DNA from 2 places in the Kribbella sp. NPDC055071 genome. Region 1 is predicted to be linked to the other one. Evidence: riboswitches for the same ligand, from Rfam matches in the RefSeq annotation. Region 1 holds a riboswitch; the other holds the start of a gene.
What was found. A riboswitch is a leader RNA that binds a small molecule or an ion and turns the genes downstream of it on or off. The one in region 1 is predicted to bind glycine.
Positions count from the first base shown of each region.

Region 2: linked by a shared signal. The riboswitch ahead of gcvP (aminomethyl-transferring glycine dehydrogenase) and the one ahead of ACWF4Z_RS17285 (L-serine ammonia-lyase) in region 1 are both predicted to bind glycine.

Region 1 covers NZ_JBSGUS010000009.1:187,698-197,508, reverse strand. Annotated here, with positions in the region: gene ACWF4Z_RS17295 (alpha/beta fold hydrolase) at 1-1,400, opposite strand, end outside; gene ACWF4Z_RS17290 (DUF3817 domain-containing protein) at 1,529-1,882, shown strand; glycine riboswitch at 1,880-1,972, shown strand; gene ACWF4Z_RS17285 (L-serine ammonia-lyase) at 2,053-3,426, shown strand; gene ACWF4Z_RS17280 (helix-turn-helix transcriptional regulator) at 3,501-4,334, shown strand; gene ACWF4Z_RS17275 (alpha/beta fold hydrolase) at 4,387-5,202, opposite strand; gene ACWF4Z_RS17270 (hypothetical protein) at 5,264-6,190, opposite strand; gene lysX (bifunctional lysylphosphatidylglycerol synthetase/lysine--tRNA ligase LysX) at 6,268-9,621, opposite strand; gene ACWF4Z_RS17260 (DUF998 domain-containing protein) at 9,731-9,811, shown strand, end outside.
Region 2 covers NZ_JBSGUS010000001.1:28,492-38,302, forward strand. Annotated here, with positions in the region: gene ACWF4Z_RS00155 (YciI family protein) at 1-228, opposite strand, end outside; gene ACWF4Z_RS00160 (CDP-alcohol phosphatidyltransferase family protein) at 419-1,015, shown strand; gene ACWF4Z_RS00165 (DUF881 domain-containing protein) at 1,020-1,907, shown strand; gene ACWF4Z_RS00170 (small basic family protein) at 1,904-2,236, shown strand; gene ACWF4Z_RS00175 (DUF881 domain-containing protein) at 2,238-3,101, shown strand; gene gcvH (glycine cleavage system protein GcvH) at 3,185-3,565, shown strand; gene ACWF4Z_RS00185 (FHA domain-containing protein) at 3,691-4,257, shown strand; gene ftsR (transcriptional regulator FtsR) at 4,328-4,966, shown strand; gene ACWF4Z_RS00195 (bifunctional nuclease family protein) at 5,025-5,519, shown strand; gene ACWF4Z_RS00200 (MerR family transcriptional regulator) at 5,713-6,336, shown strand; glycine riboswitch at 6,358-6,447, shown strand; gene gcvP (aminomethyl-transferring glycine dehydrogenase) at 6,530-9,370, shown strand; gene ACWF4Z_RS00210 (serine hydrolase domain-containing protein) at 9,388-9,811, shown strand, end outside.

The DNA of each region.
Region 1 (9,811 bases):
CAAGGGCTCTTGTTGTAGCTGCCGTGGCCCCAGCCTTCGTAGGTCAGGAGACTTCCGTTGTGGGCTAGTTGGCGTGCGACGGACTGGGCGCCGTTGTAGCCCGTAGCTGGGTCGTGGATTGCGTTGGCCAGGAGGATGGGCGTCTTCAGGGTGTGGACCTTCAGGACGTGTTGCGGGTTGTTGGCCTTCGGCCCGCCTAGGCAGTTCGTGATGGCGAGCAGTTGGCCCGGGTACGGCATGTCGGGGTTGTCGCGGGCGATCTTCGCGACGATTCCGGCGTACTCGCGGTAGTCCCGCACGGCGAGGCCGAAGTCCTGGCAGAACGGCGCAAGCGTGTTGTTCATCAGCCCGGTGGGTACGGGCGCTTGTCCGGTCGGTGGGGTGCTGGTGTCGAGCGTCTTGAGCAGGTCGGCCAGCCCGCGCCACTGCGGGTCGTAGAACGTCCGGAACACTGCGAAGCTCAAGTAGAACGGCGAGATCGCGACGTTCGGCTGCCGTGGGTCCGGGATCTCGCCTTGGTCCGCTCGCTTCAGCAGGCCGGCCCAGAGCGCGCGGATGTCGCGGCCGTGCAGTGAACACTCCGTTGCCTGGTCGCACCACTTCACGAACTCGTCGAACGAGTCCTGCACCGGTCCCGCCTGCCGTGACAGGAAGTTCTGAGCACCTTGGGTGCTGTGGTCCAGCACGCTCTCCAGCACAGCCGCGCGAACCCGAGTCGGATAGGTCTCGGCGTACTGCGCGCCAAGTACCGTCCCGTACGACGTCCCGTGGAACGAGATCTGCTTCTCCCCAAGGGCCTTCCGAATCGCCTCCACGTCATGCACCGTCTGCCAGGTGTCGATGTGGTCGTACAGCGGGCCGGTGTGCGCGCGGCAGTCGGCGGCGAGCTCATGGTTGTAGCGGACGGTCGCGTCGAAGTCGGCCTGGCTCTTCATCAGCGGTGACGGCTGCTCGGCCAGTAGTGCGGCCGAGCACAGCACCGGGTTGCTGCGGGCGATCCCACGTGGGTCGAAGCTGACGATGTCGAAGCGATCCTGCAGGTCCGGGCTGAATCGGCTGATGCCGGTCTTGATCCGTTGGACTCCCGAGTCGCCGGGACCGCCAGGGCCGAAGATCAGGACTCCGACGCGTTCGCTCGGGACTTTCGCCGTACGCCGGGCGATGGCGAGGCCGAAGGTCGGTCCGGTGGGTTTGCGCCAGTCGATCGGAAGCTGCAGGGTCGCGCACTGCGAGCCCTTCACCACCTCCGGTTTGTCGTTGCCTTCGGGTGCGCAGTCGGACCACTGCACTCCCGTCGGCTTCGGTGTGGCGGCCGAGGCCGGCAGCGTCGCGACGCCGGCCGCCGTCAGGCCCAGGACCACACCCCACGCGGTGGTCCTGAGCAGTCTGTTCGATCTCATCCGGGAACTCTCCTCACGCTCGAGAAACTCCTTCGATCGTTCGGCAATCGCTTGCTCACCCACATCGGGGACGCCCCCTCGGCCAACCCCGGACACTGTTTGGGGGCCTTGCTAGGGTCGGTCGTCTGATGACTACCAAGCCTGCGGTGTGGTTCCGGACGGTGGCGATCGCCGAGGCGATCTCGTGGACCGGATTGCTGATCGGAATGCTGTTCAAGTACGTGCTGTCCGACAACGAGCTCGGGGTGAAGATCTTCGGCCCGATCCACGGCGGCATCTTCATCGCCTACGTGCTCACGGTCCTGCTCGTCCGTGGCCCGCTGAAGTGGTCCTGGCCGGTCACACTGGCCGCACTCGCGGCCAGCATTCCCCCACTGTTCACCTGGTTCTACGAGGTCTGGCTGGTCCGGACCGGCCGGATTGACGTTGGGCGGGCGTCCGCCGTACCGTCCGAGGCGTCAGTCAACTCAACAGCCGCATGAACCCGTGCGGGAGAGACCTGAGTACGACTCAGGCGCCGTAGGAGCAACTCTCCCCAAGAATCTCTCAGGCACCTTCACCGCACGGGCGAGGCATCTCTGGAGGACGACGGGTCCAACAGAGCGGGGAGGACACCAAACGGTCAACGGCGACCGGAAGGAACCTCCACACGATGGCGATCAGCGTCTTCGATCTGTTCAGTATCGGGATCGGCCCGTCGAGCTCCCACACCGTGGGACCGATGCGCGCCGCCCGCACCTTCGCACTCGGTCTCGCCGACGCGGGTCTGTTGCCCGCGACGACGAAGGTCGAGGCCCAGCTCTTCGGCTCGCTCGGCGCGACCGGGCACGGGCACGGTAGTAACAAGGCGGTGATCCTCGGCCTCGAGGGCTCGGACCCGGAGACCGTCGTCACGCATGCGGTCGACGCGCGGGTCGAGACGATCCGGGAGCGCGGCCGGCTGCTGCTCGCCGGTACGCACGAGATCGCGTACGACGAGAACACCGACCTGATCATGCACCGGCGCAAGACGCTGCCGTACCACCCGAACGGGATGACGTTCGTGGCTCGCGGCGCGGATGGCGTCGTACTGCGGGAACGCACGTACTACTCGGTCGGTGGTGGATTCGTTGTCGACGAGAACGCGGCAGCGGGGGACCGGATCGTGCCGGACACGACTCCGCTGAAGTATCCGTTCACCACCGGCGCGGAGTTGCTCGACCGGTGCCGGGAGTCGCAGCTGTCGATCAGCGAGGTGATGCTCGCGAACGAGCTCGCCTGGCGGACCGAGGACGAGATCCGCGCCGGTCTGCTGCACATCTGGCAGGTGATGCAGGACTGCGTGCGTGAGGGCTGCGAGACCGAGGGCATCCTGCCGGGCGGTCTCAAGGTGCCGCGGCGGGCGCATGCGCTGCACACCAAGCTCACCCACGATCCCTGGTCGGTCGATCCGCTCAAGGTGATGGACTGGGTCAACCTGTTCGCCCTGGCGGTCAACGAGCAGAACGCGTCCGGTGGGCGGATCGTGACGGCTCCGACGAATGGTGCCGCGGGCATCATTCCCGCCGTACTGCACTATTACCGTCGATTCGTGCCCGGGGCAACCGATGACGGTGTGGTCCGGTTCTTGCTGACGGCGGGGGCGATCGGCGTTCTGTACAAGGAGAATGCGTCGATCTCCGGGGCCGAGGTCGGCTGTCAGGGTGAGGTCGGGTCGGCCTGCTCGATGGCGGCCGCGGGACTGTGCGAGGTGCTCGGTGGTACGCCGCTACAGGTCGAGAACGCGGCCGAGATCGCGATGGAACACAACCTCGGCCTGACCTGCGACCCGGTCGGCGGGCTGGTACAGATCCCGTGCATCGAGCGGAACGCGATGGCGTCGGTGAAGGCGATCAACGCGTCCCGGATGGCGATGCACGGCGACGGCGTCCACGTGGTCACGCTCGACAAGGTGATCAAGACGATGCGCGAAACCGGTGCGGACATGAAGATCAAGTACAAGGAGACCTCACGCGGCGGCCTGGCCGTCAACGTGATCGAATGCTGACCTGGCTGGTGGGCCGGATGCCTAGGTAACGGCGGTACCAGGCTGTTTCGTTGGGTGCGCGGGATACTGGGGGTGTGAACGAGCTCGGTCGAACCTTGCACGCGTGGCGTGACCGGATCACGCCCGAGGAAGCCGGTCTCCCGCAGGGTGGACGGCGTCGCGCGCCCGGTCTGCGGCGTGAGGAACTGGCGATGCTGGCCGGGCTGTCGGTCGACTACATCATTCGCCTCGAGCAGGGGCGGTCGGAATCTCCGTCGGTGCAGGTGCTGACCGCGCTGGCGCGGGCGCTCCGGTTGTCCGATGCCGAGCGCAACCATCTGTTCGTCGTCGCGGGTCAGGTGCCACCGTCGCCGGGCCGGATCTCCGGACACATTCCGCCGAGCGTGCAGCGGATCGTGGACCAACTCTCCGGTACGCCGCTAGGTGTGTACGACGCCTCCTGGACACTGATCGCGTGGAACGCTCTCGGCGCCGCGCTGCTCGGAGACCCATCGGCGTGGACAGGGCGGACGCGCAACATCATCTGGCGGCACTTCACCGGGATGTTCCACGACCGGATCGTGCAGACACCTGACCAGCAGCGGAGCTTCCTGATCGCGACCGTGACGGATCTGCGTGCCTCTGTCGCGCGCTACCCGAACGACAAGGACCTCGCGGCGTTCATCGATGACCTTCGCGACTGCTCCGAAGAGTTCGCAGCCCTCTGGGATCAGCCCGTCCTAGGCTTCCACCGCTCCGAACACAAAATCGTCAACCACCCCGAGCTCGGCCCCATCCCCGTCGACTGCGACGTCCTCACCGTCCCAGGCTCCGACCTACGCATAGTCATCTACACCGCCGCCCCCACCTCCGAAGCCGCCGAAAAACTCCGCCTCCTATCAGTAATCGGCCTACAAACAGTCCCCTGACAAGTCGACTTTCGAGAGTACCGGCGATGTGCTGCCGCACTCCGACGTTGCCTCAGCGGGTGTGGAGGATTGTGGTGGTTATCAGGGTGGGGGCGTCGTTCATGGGGACGTGGCCGCAGTTGAGGAGGGGGATGTAGCGGGCGGTGGGGAGTTGGAGGTGGGCTCTCGCGGCCTGGCGGGGGAGTAGGACTCGGTCGTGGGTGCCCCAGGCGATGGTGACGGGGATGTCGGGGACGTCGCCGTCGAAGGTGATGCCGGTGCGGGCGTGGGCGGCTACGCGGTCGAAGGCGGGGGCGTCGCGTAGGGCTCGGGTCTCGGCCACCACGGCGTCCGGGTCGCGGAGGGCGGGGCGGTGATAGATCGCCCCGGTCAGTACGCGTCGACCGGCCGGCGTGCGGGACAGACGTCGTACGACGGACTCCGGCGTACGGCGGGCCGCTTGCCGGAGCCTGGTCAGGAGGCCGATGGCCCAGGCGTTCTCGCGTGGGGTCCAGAAGCCGGCGGGTGCGAGGGCGGTGACCGATCGGGCCAGACCGAGCTGGCCGAGGCGCAGCGCGACCATGCCGCCCATCGAGTTCCCGGCGACGTGCGGCCGGTCGAGGTCGAGCGCCGTACAGAAAGCCTCGACCACCCGCGCGAGACTGTCGAACTCGTCGGGCACTCCGTCCGGTAGGTCGGGAGACTCACCGAATCCGGGGAAGTCGAGCGCGATCACATCGCGCTGTTCGGCGAGCAGCTCGAGCACCGGGTCGAACGCCTGCCGGTGGTGACCGATGCCGTGCAGCAGGAGCAGCGGCTCGCCCGCGCCTTTGCGGTCGTAGGCGATCTCCACCCCCGGCACGCCGGCCACGGTCACCGTTGCTCTCATGACCTCATCGTGACCGCGGTACGCCGTTCTGTCATCGTGACATGCCTCATGTCACATAACCTCAATACGCCTCGACCTCGGAGGTTTTGGCGTTGCCGTCGATGGTCGGCTCGAGGTTCACCTGCCATCCCTCGTTGGCGCCGAAGGTCTGCGCGAACTTCTGGAACGAGCAGTCCGCACCGAACTGGCGGCGCTCCGAACTCCACTCCGCGCCGCTCTTGTAATAGATGTGATACGTCCCGCCGATCCGCGTGATGATGGCGGTCTTGGACGCCTGGATGTACATCATCACGTGCGGCTGCCCGGGTGGCTGACCGGCAGTGACGATCGAGACCGCGACGTCCTTCGCCGTACCGTTGGTGACCTTCAGCTTGCCCGTGCCGGCGGTGCCGGTGCGGACCAGGACCTTGCCGTTCACGGGACGGTCGGGCTTCGGCGCCGGGCCCGGGTCGGGCAGGGTCTTGCCGAAGGTCAGCTGCAGCCGCTGCAACGGCAGGATCGCGCCGTTGAGGTCCGCGCGCAGCTTCCGCTGGACCTTTTGCGACGTGTAGGCGACCCCACCACACCGCGCGTCCAACTCGGTCTGATCGGTGTCCGACAGCGACTCGGCCGCTACCGCGAGCTGATTCTGGATCACCTCGTGGGCAGAACTCAGCCGCGAACTCACCGTGACCCCGGCCAACTCCGAAGACGCCATCGTCAACGCGTCGGCGAGCGTCTTCATCGCCTCGGTCAGGCCCTCGGCCGTCCGGACCCGGGTCAGCGTGCGCAACGGAACCGCGAGGCCGGTCTCGATCTTCGTCAACTCGGCCTGGTACGCCGCCGACCCGAGCGGATCCGTCGGCGCGGGTGAGACCGGTACGGACGTGGTCGTCGTACCGCTCGTCGAAGGCGAGGACGCGACCGGGGTCTGTTCCGGCGCGTTACTACAGCCGGCCACCCAAGCCAGCATCCCCACCCCTGCGCAGAGCGCAGCGCAGCGCTTCATGTCCAACCCCCCAGGTCGCCCCACACGCCCCGTGCCGCACAGGGTATGCGGACACCCACCCTCGACGCGACTTGTGCCTAATCCCTTGCCGAGGGTCTAACGAACGGGAACGCGAGCGTTGCGCGGATGTTCTGTCCGGTGAGCATCATCAGGACCCGGTCGACGCCGATACCCAGACCACCGGTCGGTGGCATCGCGTACTCCAGGGCACTCAGGAAGTCCTCGTCCAGCGACATCGCCTCGGGGTCTCCGGCCGCGGCCTTGAGCGACTGCTCGGTGAGGCGGCGGCGTTGCTCGACCGGGTCGACCAGCTCGGAGTACGCCGTACCGATCTCGGCGCCGAAGGCAACCAGGTCCCAGCGTTCGGCCAGGCGTGGGTTGGTTCGGTGCGTCCGGGTCAGCGGTGACGTCTCGAGCGGGAAGTCGGTGTAGAAGGTCGGCAGCGTGGTTGTCGGCTCGACGAGCTCGTCGTACAGCTCGAGGACGAGCTCACCGGCCGACATCTCGAACGTCGTGTGGACGCGGTGTTCCGCGCAGAGCTCGCGAAGGCGCTCGGCCGGAGTATCGGAGTCGATGTCCACTCCCGCGGCCCGGCCGACCGCGTCGTGGACCGTGATGACGGGCCAGTCGCCGGAGATGTCGAGATCACCCTCCGCGCGGCGGACGATCGGCTTGCCGTGCACAGCGGTCGCGGCCTCGATCAGCAGCTCACGGGTGAGCTCGCGCATGACGTGGTAGTCGGCGTACGGCTGGTAGGCCTCGACCGAGGTGAACTCCGGGTTGTGGGTCGCGTCGGCACCCTCGTTGCGGAAGTTCCGGTTCAGCTCGAAGATCTTGCCCATCCCGCCGACGCTGAGCCGCTTGAGGAACAGCTCGGGCGCGATCCGCAGGAACAGCTCGGTGTCGTAGGCATTGATGTGGGTGATGAACGGTCGCGCGTTCGCGCCGCCGTGCACGACCTGCAGCATCGGCGTTTCCACCTCGATGAACCCGCGCGACTCGAAACCGTTGCGCATGGCCCGCACCGCCGCACTGCGGTGCTGCATCATCCGCAGGGAGTCCGGATTCATCACCAGGTCGATGTGGCGCTGGCGGACCCGTGCCTCGGGATCGGTGAAGCCCTTACGCTTGTCCGGCAAGGGATGCAGGCACTTGGCCGCCATCACCCAGGCTGTTACCGCGATCGACAACTCGCCGCGGCGGCTCGTCACGACCTCGCCGGTGACGCTGACGTGGTCGCCGATGTCGACCAGCCGCCGCCACTGGTCCAACGGGACCTCGCCGCAGGCCTCGGACGTCAGCATCACCTGCAGCTGGGCCAGTCCGTCCTGCAGCGACGCGAACGCCAGGCCGCCGTGGTTCCGCATCCGCATCACCCGGCCGGTCACGGACACCACCTGGCCCGTGTGGTGGTCGGGCGGCAGGTTCTGATGCAGCTCGCGGATCCGCTCCAGCGTCTCCGTGCGTGGCACGCTGACCGGGTACGGATCGATGCCGGCCGCAACGAGCTCGGCGAGCTTGGTCCGGCGGATCTGCTCCTGCTCGGTCAGCTTGCGCTCGGGCATTGCCGGCCGCAGCAGTTCGTGCTCCTGCTCCCGCACGGAACTGGCGAACGCGCCGCCGTCCGCGACCGTGATCGCGTGCCGCTCTGCCGTCTGCGCGCTGTCGACGCGCGTCCACGGACGCGGCGCCGGCAGGAATCCCTCCGCAGTCCCGGCTGCTAGCAGCACCTGCGCCAGCGACGCACCGCGCGAGTAGCAGATCAGCCGTGGTGACCAGCGGGGCAAGTACTTCTCGTTGGACTGGTAGAGGCTCTCCAGCTGCCAGAACCGCGAGGCCGCGGTCAGCAGCGCGTTGGTGAGCCGCAGCACCGGACCCGCGCCGACCCGCTCGGCGTCGCTGAAGATCTCTCGGAACATGGCGAAGTTCAGCGAGATCCGATGCACCCCGAGATCGCCGCAGGCATCCACCAGCGACGTGACCATGAACTCCATCAGCCCGTTCACGGAGTCCGGATCGCGCCGCATCAGATCCAGCGAGACGCCCCGGACACCCCACGGCACGAACGACAAGAGTCCGCGGACGACGCCGTCCGCGTCGCGCGCGATCACCATCACGCAGCGTGCGTCGGCCGGATCGCCCAGTCGTCCGAGCGCCATCGAGAACCCACGCTCGGTCCGCGCGCCACGCCACTTCTCCGCGAGGTGCACGTACTCGGCCAGCACATCCGGTGACAGGTCGCCGTGCCGGACAACTTCCGCGTGGTACCCAGCCCGCTGGACCCGCGTGACCGCCTGCCGGACCGGCCGCATCGTGCGGCCGTCCAGGGTGAAGTCGGCGACATCGATGATTGCCTCGTCGCCCATCGCCAGCGCGCGCAGGCCGGCTTCGACGTACGCCTCGGCTGCTTCCTCGCTCGCGGACACAACAGCGGGCGACCAGCCGTACGTGCGTGCTTCGGCCAGCCAGCGCTGGATCGCGGCCGGCCAGGCGGCTGGATCACCGAGTGGATCGCCACTGGCCAGGCTGACGCCGTTGACCACCCGATACGCGATCGCGGCCTCGTTGCCCGGGGCGAAGACCACCGCCTTGTCCCGGCGGGTGGCGAAGTACCCGAGCGAATCCCGCTCGCCGTGCAGCAGGAGCAGCCGCCGCACCTCGAGCTCCTCGGGTTGGGTCAGGTACCGCACGCGACGGACCGAGCGGAGGAAGATCCAGAACGCGACCACCAGCGAAGCGGCCGAGATCCCGCCGACCGTCAGGCCGATCCAGCCGTGACCCTCGTGGCCGCCCATCTTGTTGCGGGACTGGCCGAGCGCGGCGATGATCGCCCAGCCGATCTTCTGCCGCTGACCGTTCAGCGTCCGCGGGAAGATCTGGGTCAGGGTGACGCTGACCGCGATCGAGACCAGCAGGCCGAAGACCATCGATCCGACCGCGAGCCGCCGGGTCCCGGGAGCCAGCCGGGCCGGGAACGCGCCACGGATCTTCCACAGCAGCACGATGATCGCGCTCACGACGACCACCTGGACGATGCCCCACTCCAGGTCCTGCACCGTGGCCGGACCGAAGTCGCTGAGCAGCTCGGCGTCGTGCGGATTGGCCAGCCGGACCGTGGTGAACGCGACGGCGGCGGTCTGCGCGAACAACCAGAGCGCCTCGAAGACCCAGAGCACCCAGAGCAGCGCCGCCCGCTTCCCGCGGAGCAGTGCGCTACCGACGACGGCCAGGTAGACCGCCGAGAAGAACGTGTGCCCGGCCGGGATGCCGAAGAAGTCGAACGCCTGGTCCACGCGCTTGACGTAGGCCGGCGCGAAAACGTGCAACGGAATCGCAATGAACGACCACACCGAGGCGAGCACGACAACCCTGCCCACCCACACCGCGGCACGCTGCTGCCACGCGGGAATCACTTCCTGTTCCGACCGCACCAAGCGATCATCCCATCTGTTCGCTGAGAGAACGGTCGACCTAGGTCTACCCCGACGGTATAGCTGACGCCACAGTCAAGCCGGTGGTTGCTGTGCCAGCCTGGTGAGCGTGACCGTCACCGCCGTGCGCACAGTGCCGTATCGCCCGCTGCGCAACCTGATGATCGCCGCCGGCGTGCTCTACTGCAGT
Region 2 (9,811 bases), on a different contig from region 1:
CTCGGCGAACGGACCATCGGTCGTCAGCACCTGGTTGTCCCGCACCAGCACCTGCTTGGTCGCCCGCGAATCTCCCAGGGACTCCGACACCACCAGCTCGCCGCTGGCGGTGAGCGCCTCGTTCAGAGCGGTGTATCCGGTCATCCCCTCCCGCTTCTGCTCGTCGCTGAGCGAGTCCCAGACCGCCCTGGACTCGGGGTTGCCGTAGATCAGCACCAGGAACCTCATGGCCTCAGCGTAAGCGTCACCCTTGCGTATCGATCGGGTCACCAGTTCGTAGCGCCCATAGCGGGAACGGCGTGAACGCGTTCAGGTAACAGGGGGCAGGCCCTGCCCCGGGATGGCCGGGCGTAAACGTGTCGACGTGCCCAAGTACAGTTACGACCGGTATCAGGGGAGAGAGAGGGGGAGGGGTCGCGTGCCGGAGCTCGAAGTGTCCGACCGGGTGCTGACGATCCCGAACGCGCTCAGCTTCCTGCGGTTGCTGGGGGTGCCGCTGTTCCTGTGGCTCGTCCTCGGGCCGCAGGAGGACGGCTGGGCGTTGCTGGTGCTGGCGATCTCCGGGTTCACCGACTGGGCCGACGGCCAGATCGCCCGCCGGATGAATCAGACCAGCCGGCTCGGGCAGATGCTCGACCCGGTCGCCGACCGGCTGTACATCTTCGCGACCGTCGTCGGCCTGGCCTTGCGCGACATCATCCCGTGGTGGCTGGCGATCGCGCTGCCGCTGCGCGACCTGTTGCTCACGTTCACTCTGCCCGCGTTGCACCGCCGCGGGTTCAACGCGTTGCCGGTGCACTTCCTCGGCAAGTCCGCGACGTTCTGCCTGCTGTATGCGTTCCCGCTGCTCCTGCTCGGTGACGGCGACACCACCCTCAACCTGCTGGCTCGCGTCTTCGGCTGGGCCTTCGCGATCTGGGGGACCGGGCTGTACTACTGGGCCGGCGCTCTGTACTTCGTCCAACTGCGCCACCTCATCCAGACCGTGAAGCCACTCAAGGACACGGCCGGGTAGATCTGTGACTCAGCAAGCCCCCGATAAGAACGCCGACAAGCACGCAGACAAGCACGCCGACAAGCAGGCGACACCCCCGCGGCGCGTCGACGCGTCCATGTCGCTGCTGAACAATCTGATGGCCCACCCGCTCGACGAGGGGTACGCCGTCGCGGCCCGGACCCGCCCGAAACAGGACGGCAAGTCGGTCCGGTCCCGGCACCGGATCATGCTGGTGGTGGCCACGATCGTGCTCGGGTTCCTGCTCGCGATCGCCGCCGCGCAGAACTACCGCAGCGCACCCGAGGCGGAGAAACAGCGCGACGAGCTGATCACCCGGATCAACCAGGCCGACACCCGGCTGAACGGGTTGCGCACCCAGCAGACCCAGCTCTCCGACGAGGTACGGCGGTTGCAGGCGGGCGGACTGAGTAACACCAGCTCGGGTGCGGCCCTGCAGCAGAAGCTCGACGACCTCGAGCTGCAGGCCGGCGCGGTCGCGGTCAATGGTCCGGGCGTCAAGGCGGTCCTGGACGACTCGAAGGACGCCGACTCCAAGGAAGGCCGGCTCCTCGATGTCGATCTGCAGCTGCTGGTCAACGGTCTGTGGATCGCGGGCGCCGAAGCGATCTCGGTGAACGGGCATCGGCTCACCGCACTGACCGCGATCCGCGGCGCGGGCAGTGCGATCACGGTCGACTACAGTTCGCTGACTCCGCCGTACACCGTGCTGGCGATCGGGGACACCGCGACCATGCCGGCCCGGTTCGCGCAGAGCCAGGGCGGTCAGTGGGTGCAGTACCTGGTCAGTAACTACGGTGTCCGGATGACGATCACGACGGAGGATTCCTTGCTGGTGCCGGCCGATGCCACCATCGCGCTGCGATACGCGAAGGTGGGTACCTCGAAGTGATCGCCGTACTCGGACTGGTGATCGGGGTCGTCGTCGGCCTGTGGATCGCGCCCGACGTGCCGGAGTGGGCCCAGCCGTACCTGCCGATCGCCGTCGTCGCCGCGCTGGACGCGGTCTTCGGTGCGCTCCGGGCGTTCCTGGACGGGATCTTCGACGACAAGGTGTTCGTTGTCTCGTTCGTGTCGAACGTCCTGATCGCGGCGCTGATCGTCTACCTCGGCGATCAACTGGGGGTCGGATCACAGCTGTCCACCGGCGTGGTCGTCGTCCTCGGCATCCGGATCTTCACGAACATGGCCGCCATCCGCCGCCACATCTTCCGGGCCTGACATGAGCGACGACAAGACCAGCCCGCCACCGGATCAGCCGGCCGAGTCACCACCACCGGCCGAATCACCACAGCCGGTCGAATCAGCACAGCCGGCCACGCCGACGCCGATGCCCAAGGCCAAGTCCCGGCGGCCCAACCTGGCGTTGCGCCGGTTGCGGTCCGGCTTCAAGCCGTCCCGCGGCCAGGCGATCGTCGCCGTCGTCCTCGCGCTGGTCGCCTGCATGGCCGTGGTCCAGGTCCGGGTGAACCGGGCCGACGACGGTTACCAGAACGCCCGTCGCGAGGACCTGATCGCGATCCTCGACGGCCTCGGTCAGAACACCCGGCGCCTGGAGGGCGAGATCACCGAACTCGAGGAGCGGAAGAGCTTGCTGTCGTCCAGCGCGGACAAGGCCCAGACCGCCCGCCAGCAGGCCGAGGCGCAGATCCGGGTGCTCGGCATCCTGGCCGGCACCACGCCCGCACAGGGCCCCGGCGTCCGGATCACGCTGAACGATCCGCAGGCCAAGATGACCGCGAGCAACCTGCTGGACGCGATCGAGGAGTTGCGCGACGCCGGCGCCGAGGCGATCCAGATCAACGGCACGGCCCGGGTGGTCGCGAGCACGGACTTCACCGACGACGCGCCGGGGATCCGGATCGACGGCAAGAAGGTGACGTCGCCGTACATTGTCGAGGCGATCGGCGAGTCGCACAACCTCGCCGAGGCGGCCAACTTCCCCGGCGGTCTGGTCAGCGAAGTGACCGGTCCGCAGGTGGGTGGGACGGCCGAGGTACAGGAGCTGGAGCTGGTCCAGATCACCGCCACGCACGCGCCGGAGGAGCATCGTTACGCTCGCCCGGCACCCAGCCCGACCAAGTAATCCGAGACTTTCCAGAAATCCGAGACTTTCCAGAAATCCGAGACTTTCCAGAAATCCGAGACTCTCCAGAAAGAGGAGCCAAGGTGTACCCCGAAGACTTGAAGTACACGACCGAGCACGAGTGGGTGAAGTCCGGCGAGGGACCGGTGCGGGTCGGGATCACCGACTTCGCGCAGGACGCGCTGGGTGACATCGTCTACGTCCAGCTGCCCGAGGTCGGCAGCGCGGTGCGGGCCGGTGACGCCTGTGGCGAGCTGGAGTCGACCAAGAGCGTCAGCGACCTGTTCGCGCCGGTCAACGGCACGGTCCGGGCCGTCAACGAAGCCCTCGCGGACCAGCCCGACCTGATCAACAGCGACCCGTACGGCGAGGGCTGGCTGCTCGACATCGAGGTCGAGGACGCGGCCGAGGTCGAGGCACTCATGGACGCCGACACCTACCAGGGCCAGCTCGACCAAAGCTGACTGATAGGTTTACCGGACCTCAACTGCTACTAGAGAGTTGAGGTCCTTGATTCTGCGTCCACACTTGTTCATACGGGGTCTATCGAGAACGTCGCCGGACCGCCGGCGATCGGGAGGATCACAGCATGCCGTTCTGCAACCAGTGCGGGCACGAGAACTCCGAGGGCAGCCGGTTCTGCTCGCAGTGCGGAGCGATGCTCCCTGGCGCGGACCGACCGGCGGCAGCCCCGGCAGGTGCTGGTGTCGTGCCGCCGGCTACCGGTGTCACGCCGCCGACTCCCGGTGTCACCGACACCGCGATGCTGACCCCGATCGGCGCCGAGCCGGAGCCCGAGCGCACCGGTGAGCCGCTGTCGGCCGACGACGAGGCCGCGGTCGGTGCACTGCCGGCCGGGTCCGCGCTGCTGATCGTCCAGCGTGGTCCGAACGCGGGCAGCCGGTTCCTGCTCGACGTCGACGTGGTGACGGCCGGCCGGCACCCGGACAGCGACATCTTCCTCGACGACGTGACCGTGTCGCGCCGGCACGCGGAGTTCCGCCGGGACCCGTACGGCGTGAAGGTCCGCGACGTGGGCAGCCTGAACGGCACCTACGTGAACCGCGACCGGATCGACGAGGTCCAGCTGACCAACGGGGACGAGGTCCAGATCGGCAAGTACCGGCTGGTGTACTACGCCAGTGGCCAGGCCTGATCCCTCGCCTGCCGAGCCCGGTGCCGATGGCCCCACGGGAGGTCTTGCCGGATTTCTGGGCATCGGAGCGGTGCTGCAGCGGCTGCAGGCCGAGTTCACCGACGTCACGATCTCCAAGATCCGGTTCCTCGAGGCCGAGGGGCTGGTGACCCCGGCGCGGACCGCGTCGGGGTACCGGAAGTTCAGCGCGACCGATATCGAGCGGCTGCGGTACGTGCTGACCGCGCAACGTGACCAGTACCTGCCGCTGCGGGTGATCAAGGAACATCTCGGTGCCTTCGACCGCGGCCTGCGCCCGGCGGCCGGTGGTGCTCCGGTCGCGCCGAGTTCGTTGCCGCAGACCCCGGGTCTGCCGGTCGCGGAGGATTTCGGTGCCGCGGGCATCGAGCTCAGGCTGACCCGGGACGAGCTGCTCACGGCCGCGGCGATTTCGGCTGACCTGCTGGGCCAGTTGGAGAGCCATGGCCTGGTCGTGGCCCACGGCAACCATTACGACGGCGACGCGATCGTGATCGCGCGGGTGGCGGCGGAGTTCGCGGCGTACGGGATCGAGCCCCGGCATCTGCGGCCGTTCCGTACGGCGGCCGACCGGGAGGCCGGCCTGATCGAGCAGGTCACCGGCCCGCGCCGGACCGAACAGACCGAGGAGCTGGCCGCGCTCGCGGTCCGGTTGCACTCGGCACTCGTCCGGTCGCGGCTGCCGCGCTAGTGCCCATGAGGGACACCGTGGGCCTGCCCGGGCCTGGCCCGCGGAGTAGGCTGAACGTGTGCGCGAAGTCGACGTGGTCGGAGTCCGGGTGGAGATGCCCTCGAGTCAGCCGATCGTGCTGCTGAAGGAGGTCGGCGGGGAGCGGTATCTGCCGATCTGGATCGGCGCGGCCGAAGCCAGTGCGATCGCCTTCGCCCAGCAGGGCATGGAGCCGCCGCGGCCGCTGACGCACGACCTGTTCGCCGAGACGATCCGGGTGCTCGGGCACACGCTGAGCCAGGTCCGGATCGTGAACCTGACCGACGGTGTCTTCGAGGCGATCCTGGTCTTCGACGACAAGACCGAGCTGTCCGCCCGGCCGTCGGACTCGATCGCGCTCGCGCTGCGGACCGGGACACCGGTGTTCTGCGCCGAGGAGATCCTGGCCGAGGCGGGGATCCCCGTCCCGGACAGTGAGACCGACGGCGCGGACGAGGTGGAGGAGGAAGAGGAGGTCGAACGCTTCCGCGAGTTCCTCGACCAGGTGACCCCGGAGGACTTCGACAAGAGCTGAACCGGTCCGCTCCGGTCACCGGCTGAGGACAAGACCAGATAGGTAACGATTCGTACGACGGCCGCGACACGCTCCCGGCTCGACGCGGTTGTCGTTGACCCTGTTTGGTCGGCGGCTTACCTTGAAGGAGTCGTGGGGTGCTGTTACTCCACGGATGTGAACCGTTCCAGTCGGTATCCAGGGAGGCTCAGGCGTGACACGCACCGGGGACACGGATCTGACGGCGCAGTCGACGTCCGAAGCACGCGCCGAGGCGGCCGCCGCCGCCGGCGTGCAGGGTCTGCTCTTCGACGACGACCTGCGGCCGATGCCGGAGGACGTCGGGTTCCGCGGCCCGACGGCGTGCGCCGCGGCCGGGATCACCTACCGTCAGCTCGACTACTGGGCCCGCACCGGCCTGGTCTCGCCGTCCGTCCGGCCCGCGACCGGCTCCGGCACGCAGCGGCTGTACGGGTTCCGTGACGTCCTGTTGCTGAAGGTGATCAAGCGGCTGCTCGACGCCGGGATCTCGCTGCAGCAGATCCGGACCGCGATCGCCCACCTGAGCAAGCGGGGGATCGACGACCTGACCCAGATCACGCTGATGAGCGACGGCGCCTCGGTGTACATGTGCACCTCGCCGGACGAGGTCATCGACCTGCTGGCCGGTGGCCAGGGTGTGTTCGGGATCGCACTCGGTGGTGTCTGGCGTGAGGTCGAGGGCTCGCTCTCCGAGCTGCCGACCGAGCGTGCCGATGGTCACGACGGCGACGCCGAGTCGCAGTCGCACGCGAACGACGAGCTCGCCGCCCGTCGCCGCGCCCGCATGACGGGCTGAGGTACCCTTTGCTCTAGCCGTACACAGCACTCGGGAGAGACCCGTTGAACCGGGCGCCGAAGGGGCAATTCCTCCCCGGAACCTCTCAGGCCCATGGACCGAGTGTCATAGGCGACTCTGAAGCGTGCGCGTCACCGCGCGGGTAACAGAGGGGGAGGCGACCGGAAGCACTGTCTGCATACGGAGCCTCTTGATGAACAACTCACCCCAGGTCTCGGCCACCTTCGCCGACCGGCACATCGGTCCGCGCCGGGACGAGATCGACCGGATGGTCCAGACCCTCGGGTACGACGATGTCGACGCGCTCGTGGATGCGGCCGTCCCGGCGTCGATCCGCTCGGCCGAGGCGCTCCGGCTGCCCGAGCCGGCCTCCGAGGTCGACGCGCTGACCGAGCTTCGCCAGCTCGCCGCCCGCAACCAGGTCGCCACCTCGATGATCGGCCAGGGCTACTACGGCACGTTCACGCCGAGTGTGATCGTCCGCCGCCTGGTCGAGAACCCGGCCTGGTACACGGCTTACACGCCGTACCAGCCGGAGATCTCCCAGGGCCGCCTCGAGGCGCTGCTGAACTTCCAGACCGTCGTCTCCGACCTGACCGGTCTCCCGACCGCGAACGCGTCCCTGCTCGACGAGGGCACCGCGGCGGCCGAGGCGATGACGCTGGCTCACCGGTCGAACAAGAAGAGCAAGTCCGAGCGCTTCCTGGTCGACGCCGACTGCTTCGCCCAGACGATCGCCGTGGTCCAGACCCGGGCCGAGGCGCTCGGGATCCAGGTCGTCGTCGCTGACACCACCGACGGTCTGCCGGACGGCGACTTCTTCGGTTTCCTGGTGCAGTACCCGGGCTCCGGCGGTGTGGTCCGCGACCTCAAGCCGCTGATCACCGCGGCGCACGGGCGCGACACTCTGGTCGCGGTCGCCTCCGATCTGCTCGCTCTGACCGTGCTGCAGGCTCCGGGTGAGGCCGGCGCGGACATCGTGGTCGGATCGTCGCAGCGCTTCGGCGTGCCGCTGTTCTACGGCGGTCCGCACGCGGGCTTCATGTCCGTTCGGGCCGGTTTGGAGCGATCGTTGCCCGGTCGCCTTGTCGGTGTCTCGGTCGACGCTGACGGCGCACCGGCGTACCGGCTGGCGTTGCAGACGCGTGAGCAGCACATCCGTCGCGAGAAGGCGACGTCCAACATCTGTACGGCGCAGGTCCTGCTGGCCGTGGTCGCGTCGATGTACGCCGTCTACCACGGGCCCGAGGGGCTCGAGGCGATCGCCGAGCGGGTGCACAACTACGCCGGCAAGCTGGCCGAGTCACTGCGTGCGGGCGGCGTGGAGGTCGTGCACAACGACTTCTTCGACACCGTGCTCGCCCGCGTCCCAGGTCAGGCCGCGGATGTGGTCGACGCGGCCCGGCAGAACGGCATCTGGCTGCGGCAGGTGGACGCGGACCACGTCGGCATCTCCTGCGACGAGAAGACCGACGCCGCCGTACTGACCCGGGTTTGTCAGTCCTTCGGCGTCCGGTACGACGACTCCCACGCCGCGCCCGCGATCGCGGTGCCGCGGACGACGGACTACCTGACCCACCCGGTCTTCAACACGCACCGGTCCGAGACGGCGATGCTGCGGTACCTGCGCAAGTTGTCCGACATGGACTACGCGCTGGACCGCGGGATGATCCCGCTCGGATCCTGCACGATGAAGCTGAACGCGACCACCGAGATGGAAGCGGTCACCTGGCCGGAGTTCGCGGACATGCACCCGCTGGCGCCGATCGAGGACGCGGCCGGGTACGTGACGCTGATCGCTCAGCTCGAGCGCTGGCTGGCCGAGGTCACCGGGTACGCGCGGGTGTCGATCCAGCCGAACGCGGGCTCGCAGGGTGAGCTCGCCGGCCTGCTCGCGATCCGCGGGTATCACCGGGCCCAGGGCAACGACAATCGCAACGTCTGCCTGATCCCGGCCAGCGCGCACGGTACCAACGCGGCCTCCGCGGTGATGGCCGGCATGAAGGTGGTCGTTGTCAAGGGCAACGACGACGGCACGATCGACCTGGACGACCTGCGGGCCAAGGCGTCCGAGCACGCGGCGAAGCTGGCCGCGATCATGATCACCTACCCGTCCACGCACGGCGTGTACGAGGAGAGCGTGACCGAGGTCTGCCGGATCGTCCACGACCACGGCGGCCAGGTGTACGTCGACGGCGCGAACCTGAACGCGTTGCTGGGTCTGGCCAAGCCCGGTGAGTTCGGCGGCGACGTCTCGCATCTGAACCTGCACAAGACGTTCTGCATCCCGCACGGCGGTGGTGGCCCGGGTGTGGGCCCGGTCGCGGTCGCCGCGCACCTGGCCCCGTACCTGCCGAATCACCCGCTGCTGGACCAGGCCGGTCCGGAGTCCGGGGTCGGCCCGATCAGCGCGGCGCCGTTCGGGTCTGCGGGCGTGCTGGCGATCTCGTGGGCCTACATCCGGATGATGGGTGCCGAGGGCCTGACCGATGCGACGAAGGCCGCGGTGCTGACGGCGAACTACGTGGCCAAGCGGCTCGAGGGCGTCTTCCCGGTCCTCTACACCGGCGAGAACGGGCTGGTCGCGCACGAGTGCATCCTGGATCTGCGGCCGATGACCAAGGAGACCGGGATCAGCGTCGACGACGTCGCGAAGCGGCTGATCGACTACGGCTTCCACGCGCCGACGATGTCGTTCCCGGTCGCGGGCACGCTGATGGTCGAGCCGACGGAATCCGAGGATCTCGGTGAGCTCGACCGGTTCTGCGACGCGATGATCGCGATCAAGCACGAGATCGACCGGGTCGCGGCGGGGGAGTGGCCGGCCGGCGACAACCCGCTGGTGAACGCCCCGCACACCGCCTCGGCCGTGATCAACGACAAGTGGGAGCACGCCTACACCCGCGAGGAGGCCGCCTTCCCGCGGTCGGTCGACCGGGCCTCGAAGTACTGGCCGCCGGTCCGTCGCATCGACGGCGCCTACGGCGACCGCAACCTCGTATGCTCGTGTCCCGCGCCGGAGGCGTTCGAGTAGGACCACTGGAGGTTGGTGTGACCGACGTACGTCCCGATACTGCCGCTGCGCTGTACGCCGGGGTCGCGACGGCCCAGAGCGAGACCAAGGTGCCGTCGCTGACCGCCGGGGTGATCCGGGACGGCGCGTTGGTGTGGACCGGGTCGCGCGGGCGCGTCGTGAACGCCGACGGGCTCGCGCCGGGTCCGAACGTGCAGTACCGGATCGGGTCGATCACCAAGACGATGACGGCCGTCCTGATCATGCAGTGTCGCGACGACGGGTTGCTCGCGCTGAATGATGCGGTGGGCAAGCATCTGCCCGGGGTCGCGTTCGGCGGGCTGACGGTGCGACAGTTGCTGGCGCACTCGGGCGGGATGAACGCGGAGCCCGAAGGGCCGTGGTGGGAGCGGAATCCGGGCGTCTCGTTCGACGAGCTGGTCGCGGCGATGGACGAGTCGC